Regions from separate parts of the Thalassobaculum salexigens DSM 19539 genome, predicted to be linked through region 1. Evidence: predicted binding sites of a transcription regulator. Region 1 holds the regulator's gene; each other region holds the start of a gene.
What was found. Region 1 encodes LexA, which represses DNA repair genes until DNA is damaged. Its sites were predicted from a motif close to ATGTTCTANTTTGGTTC; they were not measured.
Positions count from the first base shown of each region.

Region 2: a site for LexA is predicted at 2,395-2,411, ahead of uvrA (excinuclease ABC subunit UvrA). Genes of this name have one in related genera too.
Region 3: a site for LexA is predicted at 2,431-2,447, ahead of G578_RS26765 (ImuA family protein). Genes of this name have one in related genera too.

Region 1 is NZ_KE384093.1:1,833,709-1,838,579, forward strand. It holds gene G578_RS26170 (ComEC/Rec2 family competence protein) at 1-1,102, shown strand, start outside; gene G578_RS0112940 (hypothetical protein) at 1,306-1,608, shown strand; gene lexA (transcriptional repressor LexA) at 1,714-2,430, opposite strand; gene G578_RS0112950 (molybdopterin molybdotransferase MoeA) at 2,583-3,836, opposite strand; gene moaC (cyclic pyranopterin monophosphate synthase MoaC) at 3,829-4,305, opposite strand; gene trpC (indole-3-glycerol phosphate synthase TrpC) at 4,324-4,871, opposite strand, start outside.
Region 2 is NZ_KE384093.1:1,988,112-1,992,982, forward strand. It holds gene uvrA (excinuclease ABC subunit UvrA) at 1-2,369, opposite strand, end outside; gene ssb (single-stranded DNA-binding protein) at 2,730-3,260, shown strand; gene G578_RS0113680 (class I SAM-dependent methyltransferase) at 3,287-4,114, shown strand; gene G578_RS28465 (sensor histidine kinase) at 4,324-4,871, shown strand, end outside.
Region 3 is NZ_KE384094.1:374,808-379,678, forward strand. It holds gene G578_RS26760 (error-prone DNA polymerase) at 1-215, opposite strand, end outside; gene G578_RS0117010 (Y-family DNA polymerase) at 228-1,781, opposite strand; gene G578_RS26765 (ImuA family protein) at 1,690-2,394, opposite strand; gene G578_RS0117020 (sigma-70 family RNA polymerase sigma factor) at 2,633-3,214, shown strand; gene G578_RS0117025 (FecR family protein) at 3,339-4,319, shown strand; gene G578_RS0117030 (TonB-dependent siderophore receptor) at 4,476-4,871, shown strand, end outside.

The sequences.
Region 1 (4,871 bases):
GGTGAGCCTGCGGCTGGTGGCGCTGGCGGCCTTCACCGTGTTGGCGTTGCGGCCGGACGTGCTGACCGGCGCCAGCTTCCAGCTTTCCTTCGCCGCGGTGGTCGCGCTGGTCGCGGCGCATGAGACCTTGCGACGGTATGGAGGCCGACTGGGAGGCGGTCTCGGCGGCTGGCTGGTTCGGGCGGTGCGGTATTTCGCCGGCGTGGCGGTGACCTCCATTGTCGCGACCCTGGCGACCGCGCCGTTCGTCACCTTCCATTTCCAGGCGATCGCCCTGGGCGGCATTCTCGCCAACATGCTGGCCGTGCCGCTGACGGCTTTCGTGACCATGCCGGCGGGCATCGTCGCGCTTCTGTCCATGCCGCTGGGTCTGGAGGGCTGGGCGCTGGCGGCCATGGGGCTAGGGATCGACGCGACCCTGGCCGTGGCCGCCCGGGTGGTCGACTGGACCGGGCCCGCCGCCGGCGTCTATCCGCAGCCGGTCGCCGGTCTGGCGGCCGTCTCCCTCGGGGGATGCTGGCTGGCGATCTGGCGCACGCGCCTGCGCTGGCTCGGCCTGGTGCCGATGGCCGCCGGCGGCCTGCTGTGGCTCACCGTGGCGCCGCCGGACGTGCTGATCTCGGCCGACGGACAGCTCAGCGCGGTGGCGGCGGCCGGCGGCGGGGAGGGGGCGTGGGTGGTGTCGACCACCCGGGGCAACCGGTTCACCCGCTCGGTCTGGGCCCGACGGTGGGGCGTGGAGGACGCGGTGACGGTGACGGCCTGGGACGGGCAGGCGGAGGGGCCGTCAGGCGCGCTGGCCTGCGACGATCTGGGCTGTACCCTGCGGCGCAACGGCCTGCTGCTGTCGCTGGCCGCCAGCCACGAGGCGGCGCTGGAGGATTGCGCGGCCGCCGACGTGCTGGTCGCGGTCGTGCGCGTCCGCACACCGTGCTCGCGTCCGCGCCTGCTGGTGCACAGCCCGGACCTGCGGCGCGACGGGGCGCACGCTTTCTGGCTCGGGCGCGACGGGCCGCGGATGGAGTCCGTGCGCGGCCGTCGGGGGATCCGCCCCTGGGTCCCGGCGCCGACCCAGTTCCGGCCCCCGGTTTCCAAGGAGTGAATGCCGCTGATCAACGTTTAGAGACAATAAGATAGTGCAGCGTCACGCACACCGAGGCGATCACGAGGTGATCCCGTCACCGAACGATCGGCTCTAGGATTAGAGTTTCGCGACAAAGGGATAAAACTTTTCACTGTTTCGGCGCGGCAATATCGATTAAATCCAATATATAAGTTGTGCCTGGGGAAGATTGGGGAGTCGTGATGCGCATGCCGGTACGGGAATGCTCGTTCGCGATTCTCGCGGACTCGGTGGCCGAGGTTGTCGGCAAGAAGAACCTCGCCTATGTCGCCATCAAGCAGGCGGCGTCCACCGACAACCCCGCGCGGGAGCGCTGGGCGTCCAATCTCTTCGGGCAGATTTCCCTTTCCAACCGCAAGCAGATCCGGTCCAACGCCATGGACAAGGCGCATGTCGAACGCAACAAGCGCCGGTCCGAGGATAATCGGGTCAAGGAAATCAAGGGCGTGGACTGGGGCAACCTGTTCGCCCATTCCGGCGGCTGAGCGCCGAGCGGTCGGCGCTGAACTGCCGGTTCACGATCACGCGCACTCTCTCAGGCATCCGAAGCGGATCCGCCCGGTGTTCGGGCAGATCCGCCTCCAGATATATCAGTAATTGCGGATCAGTCCGACCAGACGTCCCTGGATACGTACGCGGTCCGGACCGAAGATCTGGATCTTGTATGCCGCGTTCGCCGGTTCCAGCGCGACCGAGTTGCCCTTGCGGCGCAGGCGCTTGAGGGTCGCCTCCCGCTCGTCGATCAGGGCGACGACGATGGACCCGTTCTCCGCGGTGTCGCAGCGCCGGATGATGACCGTGTCGCCGTCGAAGATGCCGTCCTCGATCATCGAATCACCGGCGATCTCCAGGGCGTAGTGCTCGCCGCCCGCCACCATGGAGAGCGGGACCGACACCGTGCTTGTCGGGTCGCTGATCGCCTCGATCGCGGTACCGGCGGCGATCCGGCCGTAGAGCGGCAGTTCGAACCCGCCGTCGCTGTCGGACGGCTGCTCGCGGCCGCCGCTGCGCATCGGAAAATTGCCGGGGATGACGTTGGGGGCGAAGCCGCGGATCGCCGGGGACGGCTCGGCAGCGGTCGCAGCTCCCGCCACCTCGGGCAGTTTCAGCACTTCCAGTGCCCGCGCCCGATGGGGCAGGCGTCGGATGAAGCCGCGTTCCTCCAGAGCCGTGATCAGCCGGTGAATGCCGGATTTCGACTTGAGGTTCAGCGCTTCCTTCATCTCGTCGAACGAGGGGGAGACCCCGCCTTCCTCCAGCCGCTTGTGGATGAACATCAGCAGTTCGTGCTGCTTGCGGGTGAGCATCGGGTCCCTCGACTTTCCGCCGCCACCGCGCCCGGCTGGGAAGCCTGCGCCTGAGCGAACAAACATGGTACAAACACCGATGTTCTACTTTTGATCCGCCGGCAGGTCAAGGCCTGTGGATAAGTCGGGGGACAGTATCCGGCGCGACTCGCTTAAATAGACAGGAAGTCGCCGGCGAGGCAGAGCACGCGCACGGTGTCGCCGGCCTTGCGACTCGGGTCGTGCGCCGGCCGGACGATCAAGCAATCGGCGGCAGCGAGGCGCGACATCATCGAACTGTCCTGGCGCGGGAACGGGCGTACATGGCGGCGACCGTCGTCTCCCATTTCCCAGGTGGCGCGGACGTAGTCCTGACGTCTGTCGTTCTCCTTTAGATCGACGGCGAGAACCGCCTGTTCCTCTTGGGCCCCGACCGTCTCCAGGCCCAGCATGGTCTCCAGGGCCGGACGCAGGAACACGGTGGCGCAGACCACCGTGGACACCGGATTCCCGGGCAGTCCCAGCATCGGCACCCCGGCGAAACGGCCGAAGATCAGCGGCTTGCCCGGCCGCATGGCGATCTTCCAGAAGCCGACCTCCAGGGCGTCGGCGCCGAACTCGCCGTCGCCCAGGGCTTTCTGCACAAGGTCGTGGCGGCCGACCGAGGCACCGCCGGTGGTGACCAGCATGTCGGCGCCCCGCGCACCGGCCGCCAGGCGTCGCAGCGCACCCTCGTCGTCCGGGGCGATGCCCAGATCGACCGGCTCGCCGCCGACCGCCCGGACCACAGCCGCAAGCGCATAGGCATTGGAGGAGACGATCCGCATCGGATCGGTCAACTCGCCCGGACGCACGATTTCGTCGCCGGTGGACAGAATCGCGACGCGCGGTTTCCGGCGCACCGAAATCCACGGCACGTTCATGGTCGCCGCCAGGCCAATATCGCGGGCGCTCAGGCGTCGTCCGGCGGCGATGCCGAGATCGCCCTCGTGGAAGTCGAGCCCGGCCGGGCGGATATAGGTTCCGGCGGCCGCTCCCTCGCGCACGGTGACGGTGGCTCCGTCCTCCTCGCTGTCGGCGTCGACATCCTCCTGGATGACGATGGCGTCGGCCCCGTCCGGCACCGGGCCGCCGGTGAAGATGCGCACGCACTCGCCGGGCCCGACCGTGCCCTCGAACAGACCGCCGGCCGGCGCGGCCCCGATGCGCTTGAGGGTTGCCGGCACGCTGGCCACGTCCTGGGCGCGCACCGCATAGCCGTCCATGGCGGAGACGGCGACCGGCGGCTGGGTGCGTCGGGCGGTGATCGGATCGGCGGTGACCCGGCCCAGCGCCTCGGTCAGCGCCACGGTCTCCGCCGGCATCGGACTCATCGCCGACAGGATGCGGGCCAGCGCGTCGGATACCGGCAGCAGGTCGTCACTCACCCCTGTAGTCTCCGGATTTGCCGCCGGACTTGGCCACCAGCCGGATATCGCCGATCCGCATCGCCTTATCCACGGCCTTGGCCATGTCGTAGACGGTGAGCGCGGCGACCGAGACGGCGGTCAGCGCCTCCATCTCCACGCCGGTGCGGCCCTTCAGCTTGCAGGTCGCCTCGATGTCCACCGCGTCGCGGGCCTCGTCGATGGTGAGCGCCACCTTCACCGAGGTCAGCGCCAGCGGATGGCACAGCGGGATCAGGTCCGGAGTACGCTTGGCCCCCATGATGCCGGCGAGCCGGGCGACCGACAGCACGTCGCCCTTCTTCACCCCGCCGTCGCGGATCAGGGCGATGGTCTCGGCGGACGCGTAGACCGAGCCGCGGGCGGTGGCGACCCGCTCGGTCTCCTCCTTGCCGCCGACATCGACCATATGCGCCTTGCCGGCGGCGTCGAAATGCGTGAAGTCGCTCATTCTATCTGGCCCGTGGGTTCAGGCGACGGCGGGAAGGGGATCCGCCAGGAGCTTGCGGGTCGCCGCGGTCACGTCGTCCTGGCGCATCAGCGACTCGCCGATCAGGAAGCAGCGCGCGCCGATCCGCGCCATGCGGCCGAGATCCTCGGGCGTGAACAGCCCGCTCTCGGCGATCAGGGTGCGGTCCTTCGGCACCATCGACGCCAGCGTCTCCGCCGTGGCGAGGTCGGTGGTCATGGTCTTCAGATTGCGGTTGTTTACCCCGATCAGCGGCGAGGACAGCTTCAACGCCCGCTCCATCTCCTCGGAATCATGCACTTCAATCAGCACGTCCATGCCGAGGCCGCTGGCGGCACTTTCCAACTCGGCGGCGAGCGTGTCGTCGAGGGCCGCCATGATCAGCAGGATGCAGTCGGCGCCGAGCGCGCGGGCCTCCACGATCTGGTAGGGATCGAGCATGAAGTCCTTGCGCAGGGCCGGCAGGTCGACGGCCGCGCGGGCCGCCTCCAGATAGGCGTCCTTGCCCTGGAAATACTTCTCGTCGGTCAGCACCGACAGGCAGGTCG
Region 2 (4,871 bases), 150 kb from region 1:
TCCAGCGTCTCTCGATTGTACCGCTTGCCCTTGCAGACGTCGCAGGTGACGTAGACGTCGGGCAGGAAGTGCATCTCGATCTTGATCACGCCGTCGCCCTGACAGGCCTCGCAGCGCCCACCCTTCACGTTGAACGAGAAGCGGCCCGGCGCGTAGCCGCGGGCCTTGGCCTCGGGCAGGCCGGCGAACCAGTCCCGGATCGGGGTGAAGGCGCCGGAATAGGTCGCCGGGTTCGAGCGCGGGGTACGGCCGATCGGCGACTGGTCGATGTCCACGACCTTGTCGATGTTCTCCAGCCCGGCCAGGTGCTCGAACGGGGCGGCGTGTTCGCGGGCGTTGTGCAGCCGGCGGGCCAGCGCCTTCCACAGGGTCTCGATCACCAGGGTCGACTTGCCGCCGCCGGACACGCCGGAGATGCAGGTGAACGTGCCCAGCGGGATCTTCAGGGTGACGTTCTTCAGGTTGTTGCCGGTCGCCCCGGTCAGCACGAGCTGCTTGCCCTTCTTCGCCTTGCGACGGGTGGCGGGGATCTCGATCTGCTCGAAGCCGGACAGGTACTTGCCGGTGAGGCTGGCGGGATTGGCCATGACCTCCGCCGGGGGGCCGGCGGCGACCACCGTGCCGCCATGGACGCCGGCGCCCGGGCCCATATCGACCACATAGTCGGCCTCGCGGATCGCGTCCTCGTCATGCTCGACCACGATCACCGTGTTGCCCAGGTCGCGCAGGCGCTTGAGGGTGGCGAGCAGGCGGTCGTTGTCGCGCTGGTGCAGGCCGATGGAGGGTTCGTCCAGCACGTAGAGCACGCCGGTCAGGCCGGAGCCGATCTGCGAGGCGAGGCGGATACGCTGGCTCTCGCCGCCCGACAGGGTACCCGACGAGCGCGACAGGGTCAGGTATTCCAGCCCGACATTGTTGAGGAAGCCGAGCCGCTCGTTGATCTCCTTCAGGATCCGCTCGGCGATCTCGCCCTGCTTGGTTGTCAGCGTGCCGGACAGGGCGTTGAACCAATCGACCGCGGCGCCGATGGAGAACTCGGTCACCTCGGAGATGTGCAGCCCGGCGATCTTGACCGCCAGGGCCTCCGGCTTCAGGCGCTGGCCGTTGCAGGCCTCGCAGGGCGCGACGGACTGATAGCGTCCGAGTTCCTCGCGCACCCACGAGCTGTCGGTCTCCTTCCAGCGGCGGTCCATGTTGGGGATGACGCCTTCGAACGGCTTGTTGGTCTTGTAGCTGCGCAGCCCGTCGTCGAAGGTCATGGTGACGGGGGTCGTTCCGGTACCGAACAGAATGCCCTGACGGGCCTCCTCCGGCAGATCCTCGAACGGGGTGTCCTGGGAGATGTCGAAATGGGCCGCCAGACTCTTCAGCGACTGGGCGTAGTATTTCGACGACGAGCCGGCCCAGGGCGCGACGGCGCCGGCCTTCAGGCTCAGCTTGGGGTTGGGCACCACGAGCTGCTCGTCGAAATACATCTGGCTGCCGAGCCCGTCGCAGGTCGGGCAGGCGCCGAACGGGTTGTTGAACGAGAACAGCCGCGGCTCGATCTCGTCGATGGTGAAGCCGCTGACCGGGCAGGCGAACTTGGCGGAGAAGGTGTGCCGCTCACCGCTGTCCGCATCGTCGGCGAACAACAGTCCGTCGGACAGGTCGAGCGCCGTCTCGATCGAGTCGGCCAGGCGGGTGCCGATGCCCTCGCGCACCACGAGGCGGTCGACCACCACCTCGATGTCGTGCTTGCGCTTCTTGTCCAGCGCCGGCACGTCCTCGATCTCATACAGCTCGCCGTCGACCCGTACCCGCTGGAAGCCGCGCTTGCGCAGGTCCAGCAGTTCCTTGCGGTACTCGCCCTTTCGGCCGCGCACGACGGGCGCCAGCAGATAGAGCCGGGTGCCCTCGGACAGGGCGCAGATCCGGTCGACCATCTGGCTGACCGTCTGGCTTTCGATCGGCAGGCCGGTGGCCGGCGAATAGGGGACGCCGATGCGGGCGAACAGCAGGCGCAGGTAGTCGTAGATTTCGGTGACGGTGCCGACGGTCGAGCGCGGGTTGCGCGAGGTGGTCTTCTGCTCGATCGAGATCGCCGGCGACAGGCCCTCGATCAGGTCGACGTCCGGCTTCTGCATCAGTTCCAGGAACTGGCGCGCGTAGGCCGACAGGCTCTCCACGTACCGCCGCTGTCCCTCGGCATAGATCGTGTCGAAGGCGAGGGAGGACTTGCCGGACCCGCTGAGCCCGGTGAGCACCACGAGGCTGTCCCGCGGCAGGTCGACATCGACGTTGCGCAGGTTGTGTTCGCGCGCGCCGCGGATGCGGATTGCTCGCAGTTCTTCAGCTGCGGGCTTGGGCAAGGAGGATTCGGGCGCCATCGGGTCCTCGAAAGTCGGATAGGGAGAACAAATATAGTACAGAGAGGTCCAGTATGACCACCTGCCTGAATACGCACCCTAAGTATAGCCTTGGGTCTCCAGAACAAGGCTGTGGACAACTTTCAGGGGGTTGCAGGGTCGGCCGCGCGACTCGGGTCGTTACGGTATCGCATTGAATGAGTCGGCGTAGCGGCGTTGAAACCGGGTATTCAGTTTCCGGCGGGTTTCCGCGACCGGTGTTTTCCAGGCGCCGACGTTCGGCAGCCTTTGCGCCGGGCGCTCGGCTGTGGGATTGTCGGCCAAACCGTTCCATGGACCGCACCATGGAGCTCGGACCGGAACAACAAGAGAGCGAGAGACATGGCGGGCAGCGTCAACAAGGTGATCCTGGTCGGCAATCTGGGCCGCGACCCGGAAGTGCGATCGACCCAGGACGGGCTGAAAATCGTGAACCTCGCGATTGCGACCTCGGAGCGCTGGCGCGACCGGACCTCCGGCGAGCAGCGGGAGCGTACCGAGTGGCATCGCGTGGTGATCTTCAACGAGAACCTGGCGCGGATCGCCGAGCAGTATCTGCGCAAGGGCAGCTCGGTCTATATCGAGGGCCAGCTCCAGACCCGCAAATGGACCGACCAGAGCGGCCAGGAGCGCTATTCGACCGAGGTCGTGCTGCAGCGCTATCGCGGTGAGCTCACCCTTCTGGGCGGCCGTGGTGATGGCGGCGGCGGCGGGGGCGGCGGCGACTACAGCCGCGGCGACGATTACGGCGGCGGCTCCTCGGGCGGCGGCTACGGCGGCGGTTCCTCCGGTGGTGGCGGTTCCTCCGGCGGCGGTGGCGGCCAGCCGCCCATGGGCGGTCCGAGCGATCTGGACGACGAGATCCCGTTCTAAACCGTATCGGCACCAGGGGAGGGGTGATGGACCGGTTTCGCGACGCCAACCGGGCGAAATGGGATGAACTGGTCCAGCCCCATCTGACCTCCGGCTTCTACTCGGTCGATGCCCTGCGCGCGGGGAACCGTCGGCTGGATCCCATCGTCGACCGCGAACTCGGCGACGTCGCCGGGCTGTCCGTCCTGCATCTCCAGTGCCATTTCGGTCTCGATACCCTGACCCTGGCCCAGCGCGGGGCGACGGTGACCGGGCTCGATTTTTCCGGCGAGGCGATCCAGGCGGCCCGCGCCCTGGCGCAGGAGACCGGCCTCGCCGCGACCTTCGTGGAGGGCGATCTCTACGCCGCGCCCGACCTGATCTCCGGAAGCTTCGACCTGGTCTTCGTGAGCTGGGGCACGATCTGCTGGTTGCCCGACCTGCCTAGCTGGGCGCGCGTTGCGGCGCATTTCCTGAAGCCGGGCGGCCGGCTGTATTTCGCCGACTGCCATCCGATGGCCTATGTCTGGGACGAGGGACAGGGTGCCTGCGATCCGACGCGGGGGCGGTTCCAGACCAAGTATCCCTATTTCCACGATCCGGCACCGATCGAGCTGGACGATCCGGACGACTACGGCAGCGGCCATAAGACCGCGAACACCCGCACCTATGAATGGGCGCACCCGGTCTCCGAGATCGTCACCGCTGTCGCGGCCGCGGGCCTCGTCTTCGAGTTTTTGCATGAGCATCCGGCGATCACCTGGGCCCTGCTGCCGGGGCTGGTGAAGCAGGACGAGGACCTTCACACTTGGCCCGTGGGCACCGATCCGATCCTGCCGTTGAGCCTGTCCTTTCAGGCCCGGAAACCGGCCTGATCCGGGTCCGCACGCATACGATTTGAGTTCAACATTTTCTGAAATTTAAGGATATTGAAGGAATTCGAACCGAATCTGATGTTCTCAGGCTCGTCGTCGGGCGAACGGTCAAACTTCGAGTGGGTTCTCCGGAGCATACGGGTAGGCTAATGAAGCTTGGGACGATGACCGGGGCACAAGGCTCCGAGGCAGCGCGTTTCGGACTTCTGATGCCCGTCATCGGCCTGATCGCCGTACTGGTGATCGCGGTTTTCGCCGTCGCCTGGCTCGCCGCCGACACCCAGGATCGCCAGGCCGTCAGCGCCATGCGCCATACCGTGGGCAGCATCGTCGACGGCAACCGGCGGGAATTGGGAGGCTGGACCGCCGACTACGCCTACTGGGACGCCTTCGTTGAGCATGTGGTCGTCGAACCGGACCCGGTCTGGATCGAAGGCAATGTCGGCCTCTACGCACGGGAGAACCTGGCGGTCGACGTCACCCTCGTGATCGACGGCTCCAACGAGCCTTACGTGATCTCCGCCGCCGAGGATCTCGACGTCGAGGGCGACCTGCTCACTCTGCCGCCGGCGCTGGTGGATCTTGCCCGCGCCGCCAGGGGCGGTGCCGGTCCCCTGGAGATGCGCCCTGAGCCGCAGCAGACCTATATCCGGTTGGATGACACGGTGTTCATGGCCGCTGCCGCCGTGGCGAAATGGGAAAGCAAGCCGGATCTGCCGGCGCGCAAGGGCGGTCCGGTCGTCCTGATGTACCTGCG
Region 3 (4,871 bases), on a different contig from region 1:
AGCAGTTCCAGGCGGCAGCCGATCAGCGGGCGCAGACCGCTCTCCTCGGCAGCGACATGAAAGCGCACCACGCCGGCCAGCGTGTTCACATCGGCGAGGCCGAGCGAGTCGTAGCCGAGGGTGGCGGCCCCCTCGACCAGCTCATGGGCGTGCGAGGCGCCCTGCAGGAACGAGAAGTTCGAGACCGTCCCCAGTTCGACGAAGGGTGCGCGCACGGCTCCGCTCCCTCACGCGTCCAGGCCGTGGACGAACCAGCGCGGCGCCCCGCCCCGGCCGTCCCCGGGCAGGCCCTCGCGATAGATCCAGTAGCGCCGGCCCTCGGCATCCTCCACCCGGTAATAGTCGCGCAGCCGGGTGGTGGAGCGCTCCCGCCACCATTCCGGGGCGATCCGCTCCGGTCCCTCGCTGCGCACCACCCGGTGGGTCTGCCGGCGCCAGACCAGCCGGGCCGGCGGGCCGTCCGGGACGGCGTAGAGCACATCGGCGGCTTCCGGCGGCCGCAGCAGGCGCACCGGGCGGGGCTTTGCCGGACCCTTCGGCCGCGGCACCTCCCCCGCCTCCAGGTCGGCCGGACGGAACCGGGAGGCACGCTCGGGAATATGGCTGGCGGTCTCCACCGGCCGCAGCACCGCGTCGCGGCCGAGCCGGGCGGTCAGACGGTCGATCAGCCGGGTCAGATCGAGGTCGCCGCTGTCGCCGCCGGACAAGTCCCATTGCAGGGCCTCCATCTCCTCCAGCACCAGGGCGTCGAGGGTCATCACCTCGAAGCCGAAGCCGGCATCGAGCCCCTCCAGCCGGTCGCGGAACAGCCGGGCGAGATGGTCCGGGTCGCGGTTGGCCCGGGCGGCGGCGGTCTCCACCGAGGCGGTGCCGCCATCGACCCGGTAGCCGGTCAGCCGCAGCCGCCGGGCGCCCTGACCACGGCGCTCCATCTCCGCGGTCAGATCCTTCAGCAGTTCCGCCAGGACCTGGCTGACGCTGTCGACATCGACGATCGGCTCCACCAGTTGGCGCAGGGCGCGGGGGGCCGGCGGCGGCATCTCCGGCATCAGCGGCTCCGCCACCCGGCCCAGCGTCTGGTCCAGCCGGCGGGCCGGATTGGCTTCATCGGGCGCCCGCTCGCGGAACCGGCGGACAAGGGCCGTCCGCGACACCGCCTGAAGCGCATCGACGGTCTTCAGCCCCAGCCGGTGCAGCAGCGACACCGTCTCCTCGTCGAGCCGCAGGGCGACGACCGGCAGGTCGGCCAGGGTTTGCGACAGCGCGTCCGGGGCGCAGATCACCGGCGAGACCGCTCCGTACCGCGCCAGAGCCCAGGCGGCGCCCAGGGTCGGCGCGGCGGCGGCCCGCACACTCAGCCCGATCCGTGCAAAGGCCGAAACCATCGCCGCCAGCATCGCCGCCTCTCCGCCCCACAGATGATCCGACCCGGTGGTGTCGAGCAGCAGCCCGTCGGCCCCGTCGGCGCGGGTCCAGGGACACCAGCGCAGCGCCCAGCGGGCCAGCCGCACGAGCTCCGCCTGATCCGCCTCCAGGGTGGCCGGTTCCACCTGGACGCTCGGCAGCAGGGTGCGGGCGTCGCTGATCCCCATCCCGCCGGCGAGGCCGTGGCGGGCGGCGGCGGGGGTCAGGTCGTGGATGACCGGCCCGTGCCGACCGTCGCGCAGCAGCACGACGGCCTGTTCCGCCTCAGCCCCAGACCTGCTGTCGCGCCGGCTCCTCCGCCAGCACTGGATCGGATACTGCGGCAGAAAAATCGAGACGATGCGCCTGTCGTTCATAGCTCGCCTCCCATGCGCCAGGTCTGGTGTCCCGCGCCCGGAACAGGGTGGTGCGCCAGCGCGGCGCGCCCGGGGCGCGGGGATCGAACGGATGCGGCGCGGAGGCAAGGGTCGTCACCCGCCAGCGCCGCCGCGCCGCCGACAGGGTCTCCTCGGCGGCGTAGCGGATCAGAAAGCACGGGACCCCCGACCGCTCCGCCCGGATGGCGAGCCGCTTGGTCACGGTGAAGTCCAGCGCCTTCGGCATGCCCCAGATCTCCCCGATCACCGCGCCCAGGGACCGGCAGGCCAGCGCCTCCTCCATCGACCACAGCACGTCGGCGGCCCGGCGGGCGCAGACCAGCACCAGCCGGTCGGGATCGACGCCGAAGCCGCGCAGCCCCGGACCGTAGGGCCAGCCCGCCTGCTGTGCGGCCATCCGGTCCAGCACCCAGACGATCGGGCGGCCGGGGGGCACCTGGGCCAGCGTGAAGCCGGTCGCGCCCATGTCCCGGGACTGGGCGAACACCTCCGCGAGCTGCGCCGACTTCGCGAGCGGCGGCGGGACGAGGCGGGGCGCGGCGCCCCCCTTTGAGAAGGGCTCCGAAACCCGTCTGATGGGCAGGAGCGTCACGGACATATCTCCACTCCGTTCCGGCGTCGCTTATAAATGTTCTTTCTTTGTTCTTTTAAAATCCAACCCGCCCGAAGAGTCAATTCGCGTTTGAGTCTCGGCTGAGGCTCGGCGGAGTCCCTGGCTTTCCGCGACGGGTTCACTCTGGTATTGCGACTCATTTTCATTTAGAGACGGATTGAATATCCCTTTCACCGGCTTCCGTCGCCCCGCGCGCGCCCATCCGCCCCCGAGTCCCATGACGGCCAATCGCGACACGGCACAGCGCGATCCTGCGGAGGTTTTCGTCGAGCATCGGGCGGACCTGGTGCAGTACGCCGCACGGATCCTCGGCTCGCGCAGCAGTGCCGAGGATGTGGTGCAGGAGGCCTATCTGCGCTTCGCCCGCCAGAGCGAAGGCGGCGAGGCGCCCGGCGATGGTCCGTCCCGGGACGGCATGCGGGGCGACCGGATCCTGGAACCGGTGCGCTACCTGTACCGGATCGTGCGCAACCTGGCCTATGACTGGGGCCGGCGGCCGAGCATGCCGCTGGTCGACGATCTGGATGACGGGCTGCTGGCCCGCGCTGCGAGCACCACACCGAGCCCGGAGGAGAACCTGCGCTGGCGCCAGGATCTCGGCCGGGTCGAGCGGGCACTGGATGGGTTGCCGGAGCGCACCCGCCTGGCCTTCGAGATGCACCGGCTGGGCGGCCTGCCCCTGAAGGAGATCGCCGCCCGGCTCGACATCTCGGTGACCCGCACCCACCAGCTCATCAAGACCGCCCTGACCGTCTGCGCCGAGCAGCTCGCCGACGATCCGGGCGAGGACGGCCGGTGATGGATCAATTGTCGATGGAAGGTGAAAAACCGGGCGCCCCGCTCGTCATTAGGATGAGGCGCACCGGAACCGACGCGCCGCCGCACCCGGCCAGGGCGGTCCCATGACACGCGAAGAGTCTTCGATGGCGAACGGACGGCTGCAGCAGGATCCCGCCTGGAACCAGGCGCTGGACTGGCTTCTGAAGCTGCAGGAACGGCCGCAGGATGCCCGGCTACGCGCCGATCTGGAAACCTGGCTGGACGCCGCCCCCCGGCACCGCGCCGCCTACGGCAAGGCGCAGCGGGTCTGGGCCCTGACCGGCGAGGCCGTCCCCCGGACCGAGCTACGGGAGGCCGACGAGGACAGCGCCGTCGTTGCCTTCACGCCCCGCCGACCGGCAAGACATCGACGGTGGCTCGCCGCCGGAGCGCTGGCCGCGTGTCTGGCTTTCCTGGTCCTGCTTGGGCCGGTGCAGCGGCTGCTGGACGGAGCGGACCTGTCCTCCGCGACCGCCGAACTGGTCACCCGCACCCAGCCCGACGGCAGCGTCATCACCCTGAACGCGGACAGCGCGGTGAAGACCGACTTCTCCGGCGCCCATCGCCAGGTAGTGCTGGTCGAGGGCGAGGCATTCTTCCAGGTCACCCACGATCAGGCGCGACCCTTCACCGTTCGGGCCGCCGAGACGGTGGTCACGGTAACCGGCACCGCCTTCGGCACCCGGATCGACGCCGCGGCCGTGACGGTCGAGGTCGAAGAGGGGTCGGTCGCCGTCGCCACCCCCGGCCGGCCCGAACCGGTGCGGCTGGCGCCCGGCGACCGGCTCTCCATCGACCGGGCCAACGGTGACATCCACGTGGCCGCCGTGCCGGCTGGTCATATCGCCGCCTGGCGGCGCCACCTGCTGATTGCCGAGGGCGAACCGCTGGGTCAGGTGCTCGACCGCATCCGCCCGCATTACCGGGGCATGGTGCTGGCCACGGACGATGCCCTTCTCGATCGGCCGGTCAGCGGCGTCTTCGACCTGCGCCAGCCGCTGGAGGCCCTGCGCGCCGCCGCAACAGCCCGTTCCGCCTCGGTCTACGAGATCACCCCGCTGCTGGCTCTGGTCGTGCCGAACTGACCACCGGGTCGGTTTTCACGCTCGGAGACGAAAAAATTCCGTCCGCCCCCTGAAAAACCGGGTTCGGGTCTCGTCGTCATTAATGCGAATGGATCGCATTTGCATTTTTGTCCGCCCGCTCGGCGGTACCGATCGACCACGAGGGGACTGAAGGCGATGAGACTGCGGGATGGGAGTCCGGCACTGACCGGAGCTGCAAACGGTGCGAACAGGCGGGGCACCCGCACGGCGCTGCACGGGGCGATCGCGGCGGGCGTCGCCTCGCTCATCGCCACCTCCGCTCTGGCGGAGGCGACGGTGAACCAGGTGACGGTGGACCAGGCTGCGGCCGCTTCGTCGGCGCAACAGCTCGCCCAGGCCGAGGCGAAGCGCTTCGACATTGCCGCCAAGTCGCTGGAACAGGCGCTGATCGACTTCGGTCAGCAGGCGGATTTCCAGGTCTCCTTCGATCCGGCCCTGACCGAGGGCCTGACCTCCAACAGCCTGCAAGGCCGGTTCACGCCGGATGCCGCCCTGCGCCGGCTTCTGTCGGGCCTGCCGATCACCGCCACC